4 regions of the Pseudomonas eucalypticola genome follow, and region 2 is predicted to be linked to each of the others. Evidence: predicted binding sites of a transcription regulator. Region 2 holds the regulator's gene; each other region holds the start of a gene.
The links. Region 2 encodes sigma-54, which starts transcription at its own class of promoters, with help from an activator protein. Its sites were predicted from a motif close to ANTGGCATNNANNTTGCTNT; they were not measured.

Region 1 (5,846 bases), 2.5 Mb from region 2:
CATAGGTGCCATCGCTCTGCTCGGCGGCAGGGACCCAGCCGGCCAGGCTGAAGGTACCGTCGTCGTTGACGCTCAGGCCACCGGTGACATCGCCCGCGGTGTAGCTGTAGGAACCGTCGGCATTGAAGGTGAGCGGGTTGGACAGCGGCGTGCTGGACGTCGGGTCGGTCGGGTTCACGCCGTCGATGGTGGTGTACATGGTCCAGCTGTTGGACGTGTCGTCCTTCACGAAGTACTGGTTCAGCTGGTGGGCGTTGCCCTGGCTGTCGTACACGTCGGTGTTGAAGGTGTAGTTGTAGCTGCTGGTGTTGTCGGCACTGAACGGGCTGATGGTCGGGGCGGTCGCGCTGGAGTTCAGGTTGACGGTTTCCGAGATCGAGCTGGTGGCCTTGGGCGCCAGGTTCGAGGTGTCGATGGCCAGGTTCGAAAGCACGCCAGAGGTCAGATTGCCGCTGCTGTCGGTGGTGTAGCCCTGCAGGTTGTTGCCGCTGGAGTCGACGATGTTGCCGGACTTGTCGCTGTAGAAGGCACCGGCACGGGTGTACAGCTTGGAGCCGTTGTCGCTCAGCACGAAGAAACCGTTGCCGTTGATGGCCATGTCCAAGCTGTTGCCGGTGGACTCGATGTTGCCCTGGGTAAACTGCTGCGACACGGCAGCAGTGGTCACGCCGCTACCGACGGTGGTCTTGCCCGACGTGCCACGGATGGACTGGGCGTACTGGTCGGCGAACTCGGTGCGCGACGACTTGAAACCGGTGGTGGCGACGTTGGCAATGTTGTTGCCGGTGACGTCCAGGGCTTTGTTGGCTGCTGCCAGGCCACTGAGGCCGACGTTGAAAGACATGTTTTCACTCCTGCGCCGTAGCCGGCATTAAATTCCGATGGTTTGGACAGAGGACAGGCCAACACTGGTACCCGTCGCAAGGTTGAGTGTCATTTCGCCGCCGCTGGTGGTAGCCATGGTGACGCTGTTGACGGTGTTGGGCAGGTTGGTGGTCATGACCGTCGAGGTGTCATTGACCGTGGCCACCGCCTTGAAGGTGTAAGTGCCCGAATCCACCGTGTTGCCGTCGCCATCCTTGCCATCCCAGGTGAAGCTGTAGGTGCCGGCCGATTGCGTCCCCATGTCCAGGGTACGAACCAGGGTGCCGTCGCTGCTGTAGACGCCAATGGTGTTGCTGGTGCTGGAGTCGGTGAGGTTCACCGAGCCCGTCAGGCCCTTGCTGGTGTCGACATCGGCGGTGGTGCCGGTAACGGTCACCGAGTGGCCGACCAGCGAGGACGCCTGCAAGGCCTGGGACGACTGGTACGAGCTGAGGATGGTGCTCACCGAGTCATTGAGGGTCTGCATGCTTTCCAGGCTGCTGAACTGGGCGAGCTGGGACACGAATTCGCTGTTGTCCTGCGGGTCCAGGGGGTTCTGGTTCTGCATCTGGGTCACCAGCAGTTGCAGGAACGCGTCCTTGCCCAGCGCACTGCCCGCGGTACCGGTGGAGCTGTCGGTGGTACTGGTGGTCTTTTGCAGTGACGTCAGGACGGATGAGGCCGATGTGCTGTCAGTGGTTGTAGTCATGTTCGTGCGCCCCTATCACTGACCCAGGGTCAGGACTTTCTGCATCATGGTTTTCGCGGTATTCATGATGTCCGCGTTGGTCTGGAACGAGCGGCTGGCAGAGATCATGTCAGCCATCTCCTCCACCACGTTCACGTTCGGGTAGTACACGTAGCCGTCCTTGTTGGCGGCCGGGTTCTTCGGTTCGTAACGCGCTTCCAGGTTGCTCTGGTCCTCGACCACGGCCGATACCTGCACGCCACTGCCGGCGGCGTCCTGGTCCTGGAACAGCGAACCGCTGTCGCCGGTGGCCTGGGTCTGGTCGAACACGGTGGCGAATACCGGGTGGCGCGCGCGGTAGGTCTGGTCGATGCTCGACGAGACGGTTTCGGCGTTGGCGATGTTACTGGCCACGGTGTTCAGGCGCGTGGTCTGGGCACTCATGCCGGTACCGGCAATATTGAAGACGCTGGCTAGCGACATGAATCATTCTCCCCGGATGGCTGAGACCAGCCCTTTGAATTTGGCGTTGAGCAGGGTGAAGCTGGCCTGGAAGTTCACCGAGTTCTGGGCGTAGTTGGCCTGCTCGACCTGCGCGTCCACGGTGTTCTGGTCCAGCGACGGCTGGCTGGGGGTGCGGTACAGCAATTGCTGGTCCCCCATGGTCACGCCTTCGGCTTCGATATGGTTGGCGTTGGTCCGCTCCAGTTCGAAGGTGCCGTTCTGGCGCTTGTCGCTTTCGGCCTGCAGCACGGCAGCGAAGTCCAGGTCACGCGCCTTGTAATTGGGCGTGTCGGCGTTGGCCAGGTTGTTGGCCAGTACTTCGGCGCGCTGGGCACGAAAGGCCAGGGCCTGTTCGTGGATGCCGAGGGCTTTGGCGAAACTGATGCTCATGGTAGAGACCTGTAAACGGCGGACCGGATGTTGGTGACTGAGACATAGCAAGGGCCGTGCCAAACTGTGAAGAGCCCGGTTTTGCGGGGGCGGACGGCGAAGAGGCAAGCGGCAATGCCAGAAAAGCGGCAACGTGGTTCCGCTGGGTGCCAACAAAGCGGCAAGGTGGGGTTGCCGCGCGGGCCTGGGATGCGGCCAGGTCCGCTACTACGGCGCAGGGGGAAGAACAACAAAGGCCCCGGAGGGCCTTTGGGTCATTTCGCCTGGTAGATGATGCCCGGGCTGCATTGAACCATCTGGTAATGGTCCGGCAGGCCGTTGAGCGCCTCCGATGCCCCCAGGAACAGGTAGCCACCGGGCTTGAGGGTGCCATGGATGCGCATCAGGATGTCTTTCTTCACTTGCGCAGAGAAGTAGATCAACACGTTGCGGCAGAACACCACGTCGAACTTGCCCAGGGCGGCATAGCTGTCCAGCAGGTTGAAGGAGCGAAACTCCACGCGGCTGCGGATGGGCGCCTTCACGGCCCAGCGGCCAGGGCCCTTGGTGTCGAAGTAGCGCTGCAGGCGGTCGGCCGACAGGCCACGACCAATGGCCAGGCTGTCGTATTCGCCGCTTTTGCAGTTGGTCAACATGGAGCCGGACAAATCAGTGGCCACGATTTGCGCGCCGCCCTTGAGCTGGCCCAGGTTGGTTCGCTCGAACTCATCGATGGTCATCGACAGCGAGTACGGCTCCTGGCCCGACGAGCAGGCCGCCGACCAGATGCGCAGCCGCTGGCCCGGCGAGTTCTTGACGAACTCGGGCAGCACCTTGTTCTTCATCACTTCGAAGGGGTAGGTATCGCGAAACCACAGGGTCTCGTTGGTGGTCATGGCGTCCACCACCTGCTCGCGCAAACCACTGCGCGGCTGGGTCTGGATGCGCTGCACCAGTTCGCCCAGGGACTTGATGCCCTGCTGTTCCATGAGCTTGTTGAGACGGCTGGAAACAAGGTATTGCTTGTTCTCGCCCAACAGAATGCCACAGGCTTTTTCCAGGAAGACCCGGAACTGTTCGAAATCCAAATTACCCGTAGACAATGGTGCCGCCTCTCAAATCGTCTGTCGTGTCCGGGGCGCACGCGCCCCGGTCGTTAGCTTGCTGCCTTGATTCGGTCTACAACCCGTTGCGCCAGATCATCAGGCCGGAACTTGGCCAGGAAATCATCGGCCCCCACCTTCTTGACCATCGCCTGGTTGAATACACCCGACAAGGAAGTATGAAGGATGATATGCAACTTTTGCATGCGTGGGTCGCTGCGAATCTCCGCCGTCAAGGTATAGCCGTCCATTTCGGGCATCTCGATGTCGGAGATCATCATCAGAAATTCTTCTTCCGGTGACTTGCCCTCATCGACCAGCTTGCGCAGGTAATCCAGCGCCTGGCGACCATCGTTCAACGCGACCACTTCCACGCCCACGGTCTGCAGGCACCGGGTGACCTGCTTGCGCGCCACCGAGGAGTCGTCGACGGTGAGCACACGCAGGGACAACGCCTTGCTCTGCGTTTCGACGTCCACGACGCCGGCGGAAATCGCCTCGGAAGTGGGCGCCACCTCGGCCAGGATTTTCTCCACGTCGATGATTTCGACGAGTTGATTGTCCACGCGAGTCACGGCCGTCAGGTAGTGATCGCGACCCGTGCCCTTGGGTGGCGGATGGATCTCCTCCCAGTTCATGTTGACGATGCGCTCTACCGAATGCACCAGGAAACCCTGGATCTTGGTGTTGTACTCCGTGATGATCACGAAGGTGTTCTTGATGTCCTGCTGCAAACTGCGCCCACCGGTCGCCAACGCCAGGTCGAGGATCGGAATGGTCGCCCCACGAATATTCGCGACACCGCGCACTACCGGGCTGGACCTGGGCATCATGGTCAGGTTCGGGCATTGCAGCACCTCCCGCACCTTGAACACGTTGATGCCATAGAGCTGCGGCCCGTTGAGACGGAACAACAGAAGCTCCAGGCGGTTCTGCCCTACCAGTTGAGTGCGCTGGTTCACCGAATCCATTACACCAGCCATGCCTGTGACTCCTTAAAACTTCGCTTGGAACGTACCTGCCCACTGAATCGGCACGCCCCTTGCTTTTTATAGTGTATGAACGCAAAAACGACATTATCCCGACGCATGGCACAGAGGTTACTCTGCGGCCTTGCCGCGGTCTGCATTTTTGGATTCGGCAGTGCCTCCCAGGCCGAGGAATTCACAACTCCTGAGCAGCTTATCGGTGTGACCCAGGGTTTTCTTGAGTTCACCGTAGAAGATTATCTGGCAACCAGCCAGACCGAAGGCCGTTATGAGGTGCAGGTGAACCCGCTGGACCCACGCTTGCGCATGGGGTTGTGCGACAAGGAATTGACAGCGGCGCTGCAAAGCCCGGCCACGCCCATCGGCCGGGTGTCGGTGCGGGTGCGCTGTGACGGCAGTTCACCCTGGACGGTGTTCGTCCCGGCGCAGGTGAAGCTGTTTCGCGACGTGGTCATCACCACTCGCCCGCTCAAGCGCGACAGCGTGATCGAAGAGGGCGACGTGGCACTGCGCGAGCGCGACACGGGCCTGCTGACCCAGGGTTATCTGACCGCACTCGACCAGGCCGTGGGCCAGAAGCTTCTCCGACCAACGGTCAACGACCAGGTATTGAGCCCGGCGCATGTCGAGGCCCCTGACACCATCAAGAAAGGCGACAACGTCGTGATCACCGCCACAACCGGCGGCCTGGCGGTGAAGATGCCCGGCGAGGCACTGTCCAAAGGGGCCATGAGCGAGCAGATCCGGGTACGCAACCTGAACTCCAACCGTGTGATAAAAGCTCGTGTCACCGGGCCTGGCCAAGTGGAAGTCGCCATGTAAACGCTGGCGGTTCGCAGCTTATTTTCCTAGACTGGAGGCCATTGCAGCCCCCAGCCTTGGCGCACCGGCGCTTTGTATCAAAGTGCCTAAAGTTATTCGGGGTTTGGCCGAAAACAAGGCAAGCGTCCAAATACCCAGAGGTTTTCATTATGGTTATCGACTTCAGTCGTTTGAACAATTCCTCGCAGGTGTCGACCTCGACACGCACGAGCGGTACCACTGGCACCACCGACACGTCGGCGAGCACCACGGCCAGCACCACCACTACGTCCACTGGCACCACCAGCGGCGGGGAATCCGTACACCTGAGTTCCGAGGCTCAGCAGTTGCAGAAAATCACTGACAAGCTGCGCGACCAGCCGACCGTCGACAGTGCCCGCGTGGCGCAGTTGAAAGCGGCCGTTGCCGATGGCAGCTATAAAGTGGACAGCAGCCGCGTAGCCAGCAAACTGCTAAATTTCGAAGCCCAGCGCTAGGGCCATCGCCCTGCGCAGAGGCTTCTGGACG
Region 2 (5,846 bases):
CTGGCTGAGCAACGCCAGGTGCTCGTTGGTGGCTTCCTGGGGGACCAGCAGCACGAAGACCAGGTCGACCGGCGCGCCGTCGATGGCGTCATAGTCGATCTTGTGTTCCAGGTGCAGCAGGGCGCTGACCGGCGATTTCAGGCCGGGCAGGCGGCAATGGGGAATGGCGATGCCGTTGCCAAAACCGGTGGAACCGAGTTTTTCACGGGCAATCAGGCTGTCGAAGACCACCTGCATCTCCAGGCCCGGCACTTCGCGGGCAAAGAGGGTGGCGATGGTTTCGATGGCTTTCTTTTTACTGCCGCCCGGCACGTTCACCAGGGAACGGCCGGGGGTCAGGATCTGTTGAAGTTGGGTCATGAGTGGGGAGGGTCAGCGGGCAGTCGCGCCTTGCAGCAGACTCTGCTGTTTTTCCTTATGCTTTTTGAGTTGGCGGTCAAGCTTGTCGGTGAGCAGGTCGATGGCCGCGTACATGTCGTCATGCTCCGCGTTGGCCACTACCTCACCGCCGGGTACGCGCAGGGTGGCCTCGATTTTCTGTTTCAGCTTCTCGACCTCCATGATGACCTGCACGTTGGTGATCTTGTCGAAATGGCGCTCCAATCGGTCCAGTTTCTCACCGATGTAAGTGCGCATGGCGTCGGTCACAACCAGTTGATGTCCACTGATGTTGACTTGCATACCGCTTTCTCCTTATTGCCAGTGCATAAAGAGACAGGTCGGATAACCTGCCACTGGAACGCTGTGGCTCATCTGGTGCCCACCGGCGGCGCTCGCGCGCCGCCAGGATCACATCAACCGCTTGCGTTCGCTGGACGGCGCGATCCCGAGGGATTCACGGTATTTGGCGACGGTGCGGCGGGCTACCTGGATGCCTTGTGCCTCCAGTAAACCAGCGATCTTGCTGTCACTCAATGGCTTTTTCTGATTTTCGGCGGCAACCAGTTTCTTGATGATCGCGCGAATGGCCGTGGACGAGCATTCACCGCCTTCGGAGGTGCTGACGTGGCTGGAGAAAAAGTATTTCAGCTCATAGATGCCGCGCGGCGTGTGCATGTATTTCTGCGTGGTCACCCGTGAAATGGTCGACTCGTGCATGCCTACCGCCTCGGCGATATCGTGCAGCACCAGGGGCTTCATCGCCTCGTCGCCATAGTCGAGGAAGCCACGCTGGTGCTCGACGATCTGGCTGGCCACCTTCATCAGGGTTTCGTTGCGGCTTTGCAGGCTCTTGATGAACCAGCGTGCTTCCTGTAGCTGGTTGCGCATGAAGGTGTTGTCGGCACTGGTGTCAGCGCGGCGCACGAAGCCGGCGTATTGCGGGTTGACCCGCAGGCGTGGCACCGCTTCCTGGTTCAGTTCCACCAGCCAGCGGTCGTTGTCCTTGCGCACGATGACATCCGGCACCACGTATTCGGCTTCGGTGGACTCGATCTGCGAGCCCGGGCGCGGGTTGAGGCTCTGCACCAGCTCGATGACCTGGCGCAGTTCGTCTTCCTTGAGCTTCATGCGCCGCATCAACTGGCTGTAGTCGCGGCTGCCCAGCAGGTCGATGTACTCGGCCACCAGGCGCTGGGCTTCAGCCAGCCAGGGGGTCTTGGCGGGCATCTGGCGCAACTGCAGCAGCAGGCATTCGCTCAGGTCGCGGGCACCGATGCCGGCCGGCTCGAACTGCTGGATGCGGTGCAGCACGGCCTCGACTTCGTCCAGCTCGATGTCGAGCTCGGGGTCGAAGGAGTCACAAATTTCCTGCAAGGTCTCATCCAGGTAACCCTGGTTGTTGATGCAGTCGATCAGGGTGACAGCGATCAGCCGGTCGGTGTCGGACATGGGCGCCAGGTTCAGTTGCCACAGCAGATGGCTCTGCAGGCTCTCGCCGGCCGACGTGCGAGTGGTGAAATCCCATTCGTCATCATCATTGCTGGGCAAGCTGCTTGCGCTGGTCTGGTAGATGTCTTCCCAGGCGGTATCGACGGGAAGCTCATTGGGAATGCGCTCGCTCCATTCGCCGTCTTCGAGGTTGTCGACGGTGGGGGCGGTGGTCTCCTGGTAGCTGGGCTCCTGGATTTCCGGCGTGACCTGCTGCTCGGCCTTGTCGGCCATCGGGTCGCTGTTGTCGAAATCGTCGCCTTCTTCCTGGCGCTCGAGCATGGGGTTGGATTCCAGGGCCTCCTGGATTTCCTGCTGGAGGTCCAGGGTGGAGAGCTGGAGGAGGCGGATGGCCTGTTGCAACTGCGGGGTCATCGTCAGTTGCTGGCCCATTCTTAGGACGAGCGATGGTTTCATGGCAGGGGCTTAACACCTTATTCGCCGGCGCAGAGCGCCATCCACTACAGGGCGCCGAGGCTCTCGGCTTTTGTCGTAAGCAAATTATATGCCTGAAACCGAAGTGTTTGCCTAGAGCGATGCCGCAATAAAAGCCCCGCGGAGCCAAAAAAATGCGACATGCCCAGGCAGCAAGCCAAACACCTCGCCGTTACAGGCGGAACTCGTGGCCGAGGTAAACCTCTTTCACCAGTTGGTTTGCCAGGATGGTTTCGGCGTCGCCCTCGGCGATCAGCTGGCCATCGTTGACGATGTAAGCGGTTTCGCAGATGTCCAGCGTCTCACGAACGTTGTGGTCGGTGATCAACACGCCGATACCCTTGTTCTTGAGGTGGTGGATGATCTGCTTGATGTCGCCGACCGAGATCGGGTCGACACCGGCGAACGGTTCGTCCAGCAGGATGAACTTGGGCGCGGTGGCCAGCGCGCGGGCGATTTCCACCCGGCGCCGCTCGCCGCCGGACAGGCTCATGCCCAGGTTGTCGCGGATATGGGTGATGTGGAACTCCTGCAGCAGGCTTTCCAGCTCCTTGAGGCGCCCGGCCTTGTCCAGTTCCTTGCGCGTCTCCAGAATCGCCATGATGTTGTCCGACACCGACAGCTTGCGGAAGATCGAGGCTTCCTGGGGCAGGTAGCCGATACCCGAGCGGGCGCGGCCGTGCATCGGCTGGTGGCTGACATCCAGGTCGTCGATGAGCACGCGGCCCTGGTCGGCCTGCACCAGGCCCACGATCATGTAGAAGCAGGTGGTCTTGCCGGCGCCGTTAGGCCCCAGCAAACCGACGATCTGCCCACTTTCGATGGACATGCTGACGTCGCGCACCACTTGCCGGCCCTTGTAGGCCTTGGCCAGGTGCTGGGCTTTGAGAGTCGCCATTACTTGCCCTGCTGCTGGTCGGTTTTGCTTTTCGGCTGGATGACCATGTCGATCCGTGGTCGCGGCGTGACCTTGGCGCCCGTGGCGCGGCCGGCGTTGACCACCTGCTTGACGGTGTCGTAGACAATCTTCTCGCCTTCGGACGTGTTGCCGTCGTTCACCACCTTGGCCTGGTCGATCAGGGTGATGTGGTTCAGCGCCGACTGGTACTGGATGGTCTTGCCCCAGCCTTGCACGATGGGCTTGTCGATGGCCGGCTTCTGCTCGTAATAGGCCAGGTTGCCCACCGACGTGAACGTGTCGACGTCGCCCTGGGCGTTACGGGTGATGGTCACGGTGTTGCCGGTGATCTTCATGGTGCCCTGGGTAATGATCACATTGCCCTTGTAGACAGCCACGCCCTGCTTGTCGTCCAGTTGCGCGTCATCGGACTGGATGTGGATCGGCTGGTCACGGTCGGTCGGCAGTGCCCAGGCGCTCGCGCTTCCCAGTGCCGTACCCAGGGTGAGCAATAAAGGAAGGGTATTAACGAGCCTCATACAGTCCTCTTACGTTGGACAGCAAGTTGATCTTGCTGTCTTTCAAATATGCTTTCATTCCCTTGCCCGTAGAGACGCCACCGGCGCCGTCGATTCTAACGTCTTGGTCTGTCTGCGCATATTGCTGTTGTGGGAATACCGTCATGCGGGTGCTGGTGATCAGCGTCGGACGGTTCTTCTGGTCGGTGCGGGCGATGCGCACGTTGTCGATCAGTTCGACCTGGGTACCGTCCGGGTTCACTTCACCCTTGTCGCTGGTCACATGCCATGGGAACACGGTGCCACGGTACAGGTTCATGTCCGGGTTGGTCACCTTGGTGATCTGGCTGGCCTGCATGTGCTCGACCTTGTCGGCGGTCATGCGGTATTGCACGCCCCCATCGGGCAGGTACTGCACGCTGTCGGCATTGATGGCGTAATAGTCGATGGCACTGTCGTCGACTGCCGCGGCGGGCTTCTCGAGGAAGGTGTCCGGGTTGATGTTCCAATAGCCGACCGAGACGAAGATCGCCACGATGACGCAGAACAGCAGTAGGTTGCGCAGTTTTTTGCTCGGCATGGGAAACTCTATAAATAGGCGGCCAGGGCCGCTTCGAGGTTGCCCTGGGCGCGCAGGATCAGCTCGCAGAACTCGCGGGCGGCGCCTTCGCCGCCGCGCGCCTGGGTTACCCCATCGGCGTGTTCGCGTACGAATGGCGTGGCGTTGGCCACCGCCATGCCCAGGCCGACCCGGCGGATAGGCGCCAGGTCTGGCAGGTCGTCGCCCAGGTAGGCTACCTGTTCATAGCTTAGGCCCAGTTGCGCCAGAAGCGCGTCCAATACCACCAATTTGTCTTCGCGGCCCTGGACCAGGTGGGCGATGCCCAGGCTTTTGGCCCGGCGCTCGACGATGGGGTTCTTGCGCCCGGTGATGATGGCCGTGGTCACCCCCGAGTTGATCAGCATCTTGATGCCCTGGCCATCCAGGGTATTGAAGGCCTTGAGCTCGCTGCCGTCTTCGAGGAAATACAGGCGACCGTCGGTCAGCACGCCGTCGACGTCGAAGACCGCCAGTTTGACGGCCTGGCCGCGTTGCAGCAGGTTCTGGGTCATTTTTTACATCACTCCCGCACGCAACAGGTCGTGCATGTTCAGGGCGCCCACCGGGCGGTCCTCCTTGTCGACCACGACCAGCGCGCTGATCTTGTGGTCTTCCATGATCTTCAGGGCCTCGGCCGCCAGCATCTCGGCGCGGGCCGTCTTGCCGTGGGCGGTCATGACCTGCTCGATGCGCACGCTGTGCACGTCGACGGGCTTGTCCAGGGTGCGCCGCAGGTCGCCGTCGGTGAAGATCCCGGCCAGGCGGCCGTCGGCTTCCAGCACCACGGTCATGCCCAGGCCCTTGCGGGTCATTTCCATGAGCGCGTCCTTGAGCAGCGTGCCGCGTTGTACCTGCGGCAACTCGGTACCGGCGTGCATCACGTTCTCGACCTTGAGCAGCAGGCGGCGGCCCAGCGCGCCACCCGGGTGCGAGAAAGCAAAGTCCTCGGCCGTGAAGCCGCGGGCTTCGAGCAAGGCGATGGCGAGGGCGTCGCCCAGCACCAGCGCGGCCGTGGTGGACGAGGTGGGCGCCAGGTTGAGCGGGCAGGCCTCGTGGGCCACGCGGGCGTCCAGGTTGACTTCGGCAGCCTTGGCCAGGGGCGAGTCGGGATTGCCGGTAAGGCTGATCAGTTGAATGCCCAGGCGCTTGATCAGCGGCAACAGGGTGATGATCTCGGCGGTGGAGCCCGAATTGGACAGGGCCAGGATCACGTCGTCGCCGGTGATCATGCCCATGTCACCGTGGCTGGCTTCGGCCGGGTGAACGAAAAACGCCGTGGTGCCGGTGCTGGCCAGGGTGGCGGCGATCTTGTTGCCGATGTGCCCGGACTTGCCCATGCCGACCACCACCACGCGGCCCTTGCTGGCCAGGATCAGCTCGCAGGCGCGCACGAAATCGGCATTGATGTTGGCCAGCAGGCCCTCTACCGCTTCGAGTTCAAGGCGGATAGTGCGTTGTGCCGATTGGATCAGGTCGCTGGATTGGCTCATGTCGAAAACGTATTGCCCGATGAAAAGGCGGCGAT
Region 3 (5,846 bases), 670 kb from region 2:
CGCAAAGGAAGAATAACAAGAAGGCAGCCAACCATGCTCAAACACGACAAAGTACGTCAGGCCGGCATTATCGTCGTCATTACCACGCTGTTGCTGATTCTCCCCAACCTCTCTCGGCTGTTCGGGTGACCCACAGTCAGGCTACCGGATAAAAATTGCCGCCCTCGCTTTCGAGGGCTGTGCATCTGTGCCAATCTTCCAGCCTGAACCCTTGGAGATTGGCCCATGCGCAGATGGATTGCCCCCCTCGTATTACTGATGAGCGCCCACGCCAACGCCTACGTCGACATCGACGAAGCGGTGGACCAGATAGGCAATGGCGTGGTCATTCTCGATGTGCGCAACAATGACCAGTTTGCCGCCGGCCATATCAACAATGCGCTGCAGGTGGACATCGCGCTTCGCCCTCTGTCTTCCAGCGACACCGATGCGCGCGGGCTGGCGTACCAGCTGGCCAAGGTGATCCAGAACAAGAGTCAGGTGGTGGTGATGTACAGCGACACCGATGCGAACGCCAACAAGGCCGAAGCGGCATTGAAGAAGGCTGGCTTCCTGAGCATCGTCAACGGTGGCAATTACATGGACTTGAACTCGGCGCTGTTCCGGCTGTGCCAGAAGGACAACTTCTACTGCTGAGCTGCGGTGCCTGCCGGCACTGGCTGGCTCGCGAGCTTTAGCATCTGCAAAGCTCGCTGGCTGGCCAGCACCTGCCCGTCATTGAACCTGGATCTGCACCTGGGTGGTCGGCGTCACCACCACCTTGGCGTGCATCTGTTCGAAGCCACCGCCACGGCGCATGCCGCGTACCGGGCAGGCATCCAGGTAGTCCAGCCCCACCGCCAATTTCAGGTGCCGCTCCGGCTTGGCCAGTTCGTTGGTCACATCGAAACTGTACCAGGCATCGTCCAGCCAGGCTTCCGCCCAGGCATGGCTGGCCAGGTGCTCGCTGTCGCCGCTGAACAGGTAACCTGACACGTAGCGCGCCGGCACCCCCAGGCTGCGGGCGCAGGCCAGGAATGCATGGGTGTGATCCTGGCAGACGCCGGCACGGGCCGCGAACGCCTGGGCCGCGCTGGTGCCCACCTCGGTCGCGCCGGGGGTGTAGGTCATGTGCTGGTTCAAGGCGTGCATCAGGTCGATCAGCGCGCTACGGTCGCTGCGCTGCTTGCATTGCTGGTCGGCGAAGGCCCGCAGTGCCTCGTCGGCCTCGGTAAGGCGGGTGAAGCGACGAAACGGCAGCGGCGACTGCGCTTCATGCTCGGCCTCGCGCGTTTCGTCGATGTCCACCTGGCCACGGGCACCGATGATGATGTCGTGGTGCGGCTCGTCCAGGGTCAATACATGGAGGATATTGCCGAACGGGTCCAGCTGCGCGCGCACATGGCGCGGCAGGTCCAGTTGCCAGCTGAGCACGTGCTGGCGCTCGCTGTCGTGCGGGGTCAGGCGCAGGTACTGGATGCTGGCGCGCACCTCGTCTTCGTAGTGGTACGCAGTCTCGTGGCTTATGGAGAGTCTCATACAGCCTCCAGGTAGGAACTGTGAATGGCGTTGCCCAATTCGGCGACCTTGGGGATGAATTCGGTGAGCCAGGCGTGCAGGCCTTCGTCGAGAATCTCGCCGATGCCGGTGTAGCGCAGGCGCGCGTCCAGCTCGGCGGCCAGGCGTTGGGCCGGGCGACCGTTGAGGCCCGGCAGCGAGGCCAGGATCTGGTCGATTTCCTCGGTGCACGCACGCAGCGAGCGCGGCACGTCGGCACGCAACAGCAACAGCTCAGCCACGTTGTGGGCCGATGGCGCGTCGCGGTAGATCTCGGTGTAGGCCTCGAACGACGACAGGGCACGCAACAGGGCGCTCCACTGGTAGTAGCTGCGCGCCGAGCTCTCGTCCACCGACTCGGCTTCGTCACCCAGCATTTCGTAGCGGGCATCCACCAGCCGCAAGGTGTTGTCGGCGCGCTCGATGAAGGTACCCAGGCGAATGAAGCGAAACGCGTCGTTGCGCATGATGGTGCCGTAGCTGGCGCCGCGAAACAGGTGCGAACGCTCCTTGATCCATTCACAGAAGCGGCTTAGGCCATAACGCCCCAGGCCCTGCTCGGCGATGCCGCGGATTTCCAACCAGGTGGAGTTGATGTTTTCCCACATGTCGGCAGTGATGCGCCCACGTACGGCATGGGCACTGGCGCGGGCCGCGCCCAGGCAGCTGTAGATGCTGGCCGGGTTGCTGGCGTCCAGGGCGAAAAAGTGCAGCAGCCGTTCGGCGTGCAGCTTGCCATGGCGCTCCAGGTAGTCGTCCAGGGTGCCGGTGATCAGCAGCGGCATGGCCATTTCATCCAGGCCGTCACCGCGCCCGTCCTGTGGCATCAGCGACAGGGAATAGCTGACGTCGAGCATCCGTGCGAGGTTTTCGGCCCGCTCCAGGTAGCGCGACATCCAGTACAAGTCAGAGGCAGTTCTACTCAGCATTGGCAGGCATCCTTAATCCTCGACCACCCAGGTGTCCTTGGTTCCGCCACCCTGGGACGAGTTGACCACCAGCGAGCCCTCGCGCAGCGCCACGCGGGTCAGGCCGCCGGGCACCACACGGGTTTCGCGGCCGGCCAGGACGAACGGGCGCAGGTCGATATGGCGCGGGGCAATGCCGTTTTCGACGAAGGTCGGGCAGGTCGACAGCGACAGCGTCGGTTGCGCGATGTAAGCATGGGGCCGGGCCTTGAGGCGGGCACGGAAGTTCTCGATCTCGGCGGCGCTGGCCGCCGGCCCCACGAGCATGCCGTAGCCGCCGGAACCCTGGGTTTCTTTGACCACCAGTTCGGGCAGGTGCGCCAGCACGTGGGACAGCTCTTCGGGTTTGCGGCACTGCCAAGTGGGCACGTTCTTGAGAATCGGCTCTTCATCCAGGTAGAAACGGATCATGTCGGTGACATAGGGGTACACCGACTTGTCGTCGGCCACCCCGGTGCCGATGGCGTTGGCCAGAATGACGTTGCCCGAGCGGTACGCAGCCAGCAGCCCCGGCACGCCCAGCATCGATTCCGGGTTGAAGGCCAAGGGGTCCAGGTAGGCATCGTCCAGGCGCCGGTAGATCACATCCACGGCCTTGGGGCCATCGGTGGTGCGCATGTACACCCGGTCGTCACGCACGAACAGGTCGGCGCCTTCCACCAGTTCCACGCCCATCTCCCGCGCCAGGAACGCATGCTCGAAGAACGCACTGTTGAAGCGCCCGGGGGTCAGCACCACCACGCTGGGGTTGTCGATGGGGCTGGAGCTTTTCAGGGTGTCGAGCAACAGGCTGGGGTAGTGGTCGATAGGGGCGATGCGCTGGGCGGCGAACAGCTCGGGGAACAGGCGCATCATCATCTTGCGGTCTTCGAGCATGTAGCTCACGCCGCTGGGGGTGCGCAAATTGTCTTCCAGGACGTAGTAGCTGCCGTCGCCGTCGCGCACCAGGTCTACCCCGGAAATGTGCGAGTAGATATCGCGGTGCAGGTTCAGCCCCTGCATCGCCAGCTGGTACTGCTCGTTGGCCAGCACCTGTTCGGCGGGGATGATCCCGGCCTTGATGATGCGCTGGTCGTGATACAGGTCGGCCAGGAACATGTTCAGCGCCTTCACGCGCTGGATACAGCCACGCTCCACCACCCGCCACTCGCTGGCCGGGATGCTGCGCGGAATGGTATCGAAAGGAATCAGCCGCTCGGTGCCCTGCTCATCGCCATAGAGCGTGAAGGTGATACCGGCGCGGTGGAACAGCAGATCGGCTTCCCGGCGCCGCTGGGCCAGGAGTTCTTCGGGGGTGTCGGCCAACCAGCGGGCGAACTCCCGGTAATGCGGGCGGACAACGCCGCCGGCATCGTACATCTCATCATAAAAGGTGCGGATCATGCCGTACTCCTTGTCACCCGGACACCAAGGCCATCGCAAGGCCCGTGCCAGCGGCATAAACGCTTATAAAACAATCGGTTGGCTAAAACCGCGGCGAACGACGCACCATTCCTGTGCGTGTTCCACCACAACCGGCTTGTGGACGCTTCATTGCGAAGCGTCCTAAGGATAGCCGCAAGCCCCACGTTGTCAGCGTGAGGCTCGAACCTTTCACCTGATTTTATGCTTGAAGCCGTTGGACCTGATGCTTGACGCCCCACCCTTCGATCTCACCGCCCAGCGGTTCGATGACGGCCTCGAAGTCTTGCTCGAACTCGCCGATGCCGCCATAGGTGGCGTACATCACCTTGCTGAGTTCCAGGTACCAGGCGCCGTCGTCCCGTTCACTGACCTGCGCATTGAGTGATTCACCCTGAAACTTTCCCGCCGCCGTACGCGCACGTTTCTCGTCCGGGAACACGGCATAAAACTCGATGGGGTGGATGCTGGCGAAATCGAATCCGCCTTCTTTCATGCGGCGCAGCACATGGGTGCTGATGTCTTCTTGATAGGCTGTGCTCATGGATCGTCCTCCTCATCATTGATGGATAGACTTTCAGTACTTCCAGGACCTCCGTTGACAGATGACTGCAAAGGGAATACGCGACCCGCTCGGGTCACCCGGAAACAAGCATGAAGCTGACAAGACAAGGTCACGACCAACGGTATTGGCCGCCCTCGGTTGCAGAGTAGCGCGAAGGCAGCGCCTGTGCCAGAGGGTCAGGCGCACGGGATGAGGATCAGTCGACTGGTGTCACGGAAACGATTTCCATGGCATTCATCTCCTTGAGCGCTTTCGCCGCCGGTTCCGGGGCGCGGTTGTCGAAGTCGTTCAGGTCGGCCTTCGCCAGCACGGGCCGGTAGTAGGCACGTACATGCCGGGCCGCTTCATCCTTGTCGGGACGCTGATCAGCATCGATTTGCAGGTTCAGTTGCTGACCATGCTCATCGATAAAAGCGATTTGCCACTTTTTCATCAGGATCTCCTCGGCAGACTGAGGCAACCGCCTCACTTAACTTGACCGGGGGACGGGAGCATCGTTCCAAGGGAGTGCCAAATGGCAGCGCAGGCCCTGAAACGACAGCGGGGGCTGGCTTGCCAGTGAGCTTTCAGCACGAAAAGCTCGCTGGCAAGCCAGCCCCCACCGGGGCCAGCATTGAATCACGACACGTTATTTCTTCGAGTCGGCAACTCCCGCGGTGTTGTCCAGCAGGCTCTTGGTGGCCGTCTGGATGAACGAGTCGAGCTTGTGCAGCAGGTCGGCCTGGTCAGGCTGATCGGCGATAGGCTCGGCTTTCGGGTCGCTGCCCAACTGGAAGCGGAACATGCGCGGCGGCATGTCCTTGGGCTGCACCAGGATCCGGTCGCCGGTGATGATGGCCACGGTCTGCTCGTTGCCCGACGGCTTGATCACGCCGAAGCCCTTGTCGCCTTCAGGCAGGTTCAGCAGGTCACGGCCCCAGCACTGGTTGCGGGTTTCGCCACCGAGACGGCCCATGATGGTCGGCACGATGTCGATCTGGGTACCCACGGTGTGGTTCACCGCACCGAATTTTTCCTGCAGGCCTTCACCGATCATCAGCATGGGCACGTTGAAGCGGCCTAGGTCCATTTCGGTGATCTGCTGCTCGTTGCCGAAACCATGGTCGCCGACGACGATGAACAGCGTGTCCTTGAAGTACGGCTCTTTCTTGGCCTTCTCGAAGAACTGGCCCAGGGCCCAGTCCGAGTAGCGCATGGCCGTCAGGTGCTGGTTCAGCGGGCCACGATCAGTGACCTGGGGCACCGGCAGCGGCGACGGGATGGCATACGGGGTGTGGTTGGACAGGGTTTGCAGCAAGGCATAGAACGGCTTGCCGGCCTTGTCACGCTTGGCCAGTTCCTCGGCGCCACGGTCGAACATATCCTGGTCGGACACG
Region 4 (5,846 bases), 1.4 Mb from region 2:
TCACTTCCGGACGGCCCAGGGCCAGCTCGAAGCCTTCGCGACGCATGGTTTCGATCAGTACCGAGAGGTGCAGCTCACCACGGCCGGAAACCTTGAACTTGTCAGCCGAGTCGCCTTCTTCAACGCGCAGTGCAACGTTGTACAGCAGCTCTTTGTCCAGACGGTCCTTGATGTTGCGGGACGTCACGAACTTGCCTTCCTTGCCGCAGAATGGCGAGTCGTTGACCTGGAAGGTCATGGAAACGGTTGGCTCGTCAACGGTCAGCGGCTTCATCGCTTCGACGTTCAGTGGGTCGCACAGGGTGTCGGAGATGAACAGCTCGTCGAAGCCGCTGATGCAGACGATGTCGCCGGCAGCTGCTTCTTCAACGTCGATGCGGTGCAGGCCGTGGTGGCCCATCAGCTTCAGGATACGGCCGTTGCGACGCTTGCCGTCGGCGCTGATCGCCACAACCGGGGTGTTGGGCTTGACGCGACCGCGTGCGATACGGCCAACGCCGATGACGCCCAGGAAGCTGTTGTAGTCCAGTGCCGAGATCTGCATCTGGAACGAACCGTCACGGTCAACGGCCGGAGGCGGAACGTGGTCGACCACCGCCTGGTACAGCGGGGTCATGTCTTCGGCCATGTCGGTGTGGTCCAGGCCGGCGATGCCGTTGATGGCCGAGGCGTAGACGACTTTGAAGTCCAGCTGTTCGTCGGTGGCACCCAGGTTGTCGAACAGATCGAAGATCTGGTCCAGAACCCAATCAGGACGCGCGCCCGGACGGTCAACCTTGTTGATGACGACGATCGGCTTCAGACCGGCTTCGAAAGCCTTCTTGGTCACGAAGCGAGTTTGCGGCATAGGGCCGTCTTGAGCGTCAACCAGCAGCAGAACGGAGTCGACCATCGACATCACGCGCTCTACTTCACCACCGAAGTCGGCGTGGCCGGGGGTGTCGACGATGTTGATGTGGTAGCCATTCCAGTTGATGGCGGTGTTTTTCGCCAGAATGGTAATACCGCGCTCTTTCTCCTGGTCGTTGGAGTCCATCACGCGCTCGTCGTTGAGCTCGTTGCGCTCCAGGGTGCCGGATTGACGCAGCAGTTTGTCTACCAGGGTGGTTTTACCATGGTCAACGTGAGCGATGATGGCGATGTTACGTAGATTTTCGATCACTTGTGTATCTCGATCAGAGGATTCGGTGTGCTGACAGGTTGTGACAGCGATTTGACTTAGAGTCCGACAATGCCGTTACAGCTTGTCGTTGGCGTCGGGGGGCCGGTGACGCAGGCCACAGGCAAACAGCCCCGGGCGCTTAGCTCGGTCGATAAACGCGCACATTGGCATGTCCCTCACTGAGCAAGTGGTGGGCATGCAGGCGACTCATCACGCCTTTGTCGCAATACAGCAGGTACTGACGGGTGGGGTCCAGTTCCTTGAAACGGCTGTTCAGTGCATAGAACGGCAGTGCCTTGACCTCGATGCCTTCGAGTTCAAGGGGCTCGTCTTCCTGGGCGTCCGGATGACGGATGTCGATGATCACCTGGCCAGCCAGTGCCTGGCCGACTTCCTCGATCTCGATATCCTGGCCCAGTTCATCGATCACGTTGTCGATGGAGACCAGCTTGGCGCGTTCCAGGGCCCGCTCCAGCACGGCCATGTCGAACTGCTGTTCTTCATGGGCGACGCGGTGGGGCTTGGCCTTGGTGGTGGGGTTGACCGAAATCACCCCGCAATATTCAGGCATGTGCTTGGCGAAGTCGGCGGTGCCGATTTCGTTGGCCTGGTCAATGATGTCCTGCTTATGGCTGGCAAGCAATGGACGCAGCAGCAGCTTGTCGGTTGCCGCGCTGATGACGGACAGGTTCGGAAGCGTCTGGCTCGACACTTGCGAGATGGCTTCGCCGGTCACCAGGGCATCAATTTGCAGACGATCGGCCATCCGGCTGGCAGCGCGCAGCATCATGCGCTTGAGAATCACGCCCATGTGGCTGTTGTCGACCTTGCTCAACAGCTCGCCCACCACTTCCTCGAACGGGATGCTGATGAACAGCACGCGCTGGGAACTGCCGTACTTCTTCCACAGGAAATGCGCGACTTCCATCACGCCCAGCTCGTGTGCACGGCCGCCCAGATTGAAGAAGCAGAAGTGGGTCATCAGGCCGCGGCGCATCATCTGGTAGGCGGCCACGGTGGAGTCGAAACCACCGGACATCAGTACCAGGGTCTGCTCCAGCGAACCCAAAGGGTAGCCGCCGATGCCCTGGTGCTGGCTGTGAATGATGAACACGCGCTTGTCGCGGATTTCCAGGCGCACTTCGACGTCAGGGTTCTTCAGCTCGATGCCGGCAGCACCGCACAGGCGGCGCAGTTGGCTGCCCACGTAGCGGTCGACGTCCATGGAAGTGAAGGTGTGCTTGCCGGCGCGCTTGCAGCGCACGGCGAACATCTTGCCTGGCAACTGGTCGCCGAAATGCTTGCGGCACTGCTCGACCAGGTCATCCATTTCGCCCAGGGGGTATTCGTCCACCTGAAGGAAATGGGTGATACCCGGCACGCAGCGCAGGCGCTCGATCATTTCGCGCTGGATCTTCGCATCTTCGACGCGGGTGACGACCGTGAGGTTGTCCCACACGCCCTCGACCACCAGCTTCGGGTCCAGTTCACGGAGCACGACGCGGATGTTCTTGGCGAGCTGGCGGATGAAGTTCTTGCGAACCGGCCGGCTCTTGATGGTGATCTCTGGGAAGACTTTTACGATTAGTTTCATGAAAAAACAGCGCGCCAGGTGCCAGCCGAAAAAGAGGGGGCAGGATTATAGCGGAAATTGCTCAAGGTTTGACCAACTATCGTACAGAAGGTTTTCTGTGCGTCATTATGGTGCGCTACAGATTGCTAGCGCATCAAATCAGTGCGACAAAACGGCGCAATTTGCCGAAAATACGCCGAAACGCCTGGGTTTGGGGCAAAAAACCCATCTCGGGGCACTGGCATGCAAATTGCTCCCTTGTGAGGCAGGTTGCCTTGGCAGACTATCGCGCCCGGCATCACCCAAATTACAGGGCTCACCACTACCAGCCCTTATTCACCCCGGAGGACAACATGTCGAAGTCGGTTCAACTCATCAAAGATCATGACGTCAAGTGGATTGATCTGCGCTTCACTGACACCAAAGGCACCCAGCACCACGTCACCATGCCAGCCCGTGACGCGCTGGAAGATGACTTCTTCGAAGTCGGCAAGATGTTCGACGGTTCCTCCATCGCTGGCTGGAAAGGCATCGAAGCCTCCGACATGATCCTGCTGCCGGACGACGAAACCGCCGTTCTGGACCCGTTCACCGAAGAGCCTACCCTGATCCTGGTTTGCGACATCATCGAACCTTCGACCATGCAAGGTTACGATCGCGACCCACGTGCCATCGCTCACCGCGCTGAAGAATACCTGAAGTCGACCGGTATCGGTGACACTGTATTCGCCGGCCCGGAGCCAGAGTTCTTCATCTTCGACGAAGTGAAGTTCAAGTCCGACATTTCCGGTTCCATGTTCAAGATCTTCTCCGAACAGGGTTCGTGGATGTCCGACCAGGACGTGGAAGGCGGCAACAAGGGCCACCGTCCAGGCGTCAAGGGCGGCTACTTCCCAGTACCTCCGTTCGACCACGACCACGAAATCCGTACTGCCATGTGCAACGCACTGGAAGAGATGGGCCAGGTCGTTGAAGTCCACCACCACGAAGTGGCGACTGCCGGCCAGAACGAAATCGGCGTCAAGTTCAACACCCTGGTGAAGAAGGCTGACGAAGTCCAGACCCTGAAGTACGTCGTGCACAACGTTGCCGACGCTTACGGTCGCACCGCTACCTTCATGCCAAAGCCTCTGTACGGCGACAACGGCTCGGGCATGCACGTGCACATGTCCATCGCCAAAGATGGCAAGAACACCTTCGCTGGCGAAGGCTATGCCGGCCTGTCCGACACCGCCCTGTACTTCATCGGCGGTATCATCAAGCACGGTAAGGCCCTGAACGGTTTCACCAACCCTTCGACCAACTCGTACAAGCGTCTGGTGCCAGGCTTCGAAGCGCCGGTAATGCTGGCCTACTCGGCCCGTAACCGTTCGGCTTCGATCCGCATTCCTTACGTCAATAGCCCACGTGGCCGTCGTATCGAAGCTCGCTTCCCGGATCCGGCTGCCAACCCATACCTGGCCTTCGCAGCGCTGCTGATGGCCGGCCTGGACGGTATCCAGAACAAGATCCACCCTGGCGACGCTGCTGACAAAAACCTGTATGACCTGCCGCCTGAAGAGGCCAAAGAGATCCCACAAGTTTGCGGCAGCCTGAAAGAAGCCCTGGAAGAGCTGGACAAAGGTCGTGCGTTCCTGACCAAAGGCGGCGTTTTCAGCGACGACTTCATCGACGCTTACATCGCCCTGAAAAGCGAAGAAGAAATCAAGGTTCGTACCTTCGTACACCCACTGGAATACGAGCTGTACTACAGCTGCTGATCCCGTGACGCTGGCGCAAGCCGCGTGATTTGAAAAAGGCCTCCTTCGGGAGGTCTTTTTTATGCGTCAATAAAGCCGTCATTCGTATAAAAACAAGGAAAGCCCATGCCCCCTTTCATTTCCCGCACCCTGCTGCTGTGCACCGCAGCCTTCACCCTGCCCGCCTTTGCCGATGCCCCGGCCACCCTTGCACCGCTGCTCGATAGCGTGGCGCAACGCCTGGAGGTAGCGCCCAAGGTGGCCCTGACCAAATGGGACAGCCATAAGCCAGTGCTCGATGCGCCCCGCGAACGGGACGTGATCGCTGGCGCCGGCAAACTCGCCGCCGACTACAAGCTGGACGGCGCCCTGGCCGAGCAGTTCTTCGCCGCGCAGATCGAAGCCAACAAGCTGGTGCAATACAGCCTGCTGTCGCAATGGAACCAGCAAGGCAGTGCGCCCGGCACGCCACGCGCAGACCTGGCCAAGGAGATCCGCCCGCAACTGGATGTGCTGCAGAAACAACTGCTGGAACGCCTGGCCGCGTTCGCCCCATCGCGCACAGATGCCCAATGCCCACGCTGGCTGGCGGCTGCCATCGGTGCACGAAAAGCGGACCCGTTGCAGCATCAGGCGCTGGTTCGCGCCACTGGGGAGCTGTGCAGCGCACCATCCTGAGTCACGCAATTGTCTTCGGGAGCTTCTCACGCTGGTCGCGTCGGCGATGCGTGCGGTGCGCCTGATACTGCGCGGCGCATGTGACGCGGCCGGGTCCGCTGCTACAGGGGAAGCGGGCCATCTGGCGCAACTGCGCCCGGCCATTCTGTTCTATGCTGCGAGCTTGGCCCGCCGGGCCCTCTTTCCATGGTCGACAGGAAGCGCTCATGCGTTCATGCCTCATCTGGTTACTGATGCTGGTGGCCCTGCCCGCAGCCGCCCAGATCTACAAATACACCGATGCCGAGGGCAATACCGCCTATTCCAACCAGCCGCCCCAGGGCACGCCGGCCCAGACGGTAGAACTGCCACCACTCAACAGCGTGCAGCAACAGGCTCCCGTGGCGCCAATGGCGCCTCCACCGCGCCAGCGCAACGACAATAACGTGCAGGCCTACCGCACCTTGCAACTGACTGACATTCCCAGCGAGGAAGCCCTGCGCGCCAACAACGGCACCTTTACCGTAGGCGTGCTGATCGACCCGCGCCTGCGCCCCGAACACCGCCTGCGCCTGCTGCTGGACGACCAGCCCTACGGCCAGCCCACCAATGTGCCGCGCCTGCAGTTGGTCAACATCGACCGCGGCGACCACAGCCTGGCGGTGCAGGTACTGCTCAACGACCGAGTGGTGCAACAGAGCCCCACTGTCACCTT

Region 1: the regulator sigma-54 is predicted to act here: its motif matches at 2,491-2,510, upstream of flgB (flagellar basal body rod protein FlgB).
Region 3: the regulator sigma-54 is predicted to act here: its motif matches at 3,920-3,939, upstream of HWQ56_RS21120 (circularly permuted type 2 ATP-grasp protein).
Region 4: the regulator sigma-54 is predicted to act here: its motif matches at 2,973-2,992, upstream of glnA (glutamate--ammonia ligase).

The regions. Positions count from the first base shown of each region.
Region 1 covers NZ_CP056030.1:1,559,875-1,565,720, reverse strand. The annotation lists gene flgE (flagellar hook protein FlgE) at 1-844, opposite strand, end outside; gene HWQ56_RS07265 (flagellar hook assembly protein FlgD) at 872-1,573, opposite strand; gene flgC (flagellar basal body rod protein FlgC) at 1,589-2,035, opposite strand; gene flgB (flagellar basal body rod protein FlgB) at 2,039-2,446, opposite strand; gene cheR (protein-glutamate O-methyltransferase CheR) at 2,701-3,528, opposite strand; gene HWQ56_RS07245 (chemotaxis protein CheV) at 3,582-4,511, opposite strand; gene flgA (flagellar basal body P-ring formation chaperone FlgA) at 4,587-5,339, shown strand; gene flgM (flagellar biosynthesis anti-sigma factor FlgM) at 5,489-5,815, shown strand.
Region 2 covers NZ_CP056030.1:5,421,284-5,427,129, reverse strand. The annotation lists gene ptsN (PTS IIA-like nitrogen regulatory protein PtsN) at 1-360, opposite strand, end outside; gene hpf (ribosome hibernation-promoting factor, HPF/YfiA family) at 373-681, opposite strand; gene HWQ56_RS24240 (RNA polymerase factor sigma-54) at 790-2,286, opposite strand; gene lptB (LPS export ABC transporter ATP-binding protein) at 2,477-3,202, opposite strand; gene lptA (lipopolysaccharide transport periplasmic protein LptA) at 3,202-3,741, opposite strand; gene lptC (LPS export ABC transporter periplasmic protein LptC) at 3,728-4,300, opposite strand; gene HWQ56_RS24220 (KdsC family phosphatase) at 4,309-4,833, opposite strand; gene HWQ56_RS24215 (KpsF/GutQ family sugar-phosphate isomerase) at 4,837-5,811, opposite strand.
Region 3 covers NZ_CP056030.1:4,748,393-4,754,238, forward strand. The annotation lists gene HWQ56_RS21105 (rhodanese-like domain-containing protein) at 226-636, shown strand; gene HWQ56_RS21110 (transglutaminase family protein) at 715-1,518, opposite strand; gene HWQ56_RS21115 (alpha-E domain-containing protein) at 1,515-2,465, opposite strand; gene HWQ56_RS21120 (circularly permuted type 2 ATP-grasp protein) at 2,478-3,887, opposite strand; gene HWQ56_RS21125 (ribonuclease E inhibitor RraB) at 4,108-4,449, opposite strand; gene HWQ56_RS21130 (hypothetical protein) at 4,667-4,903, opposite strand; gene HWQ56_RS21135 (LTA synthase family protein) at 5,099-5,846, opposite strand, start outside.
Region 4 covers NZ_CP056030.1:413,325-419,170, reverse strand. The annotation lists gene typA (translational GTPase TypA) at 1-1,162, opposite strand, end outside; gene thiI (tRNA uracil 4-sulfurtransferase ThiI) at 1,302-2,756, opposite strand; gene glnA (glutamate--ammonia ligase) at 3,089-4,495, shown strand; gene HWQ56_RS02020 (chorismate mutase) at 4,601-5,152, shown strand; gene HWQ56_RS02015 (DUF4124 domain-containing protein) at 5,359-5,846, shown strand, end outside.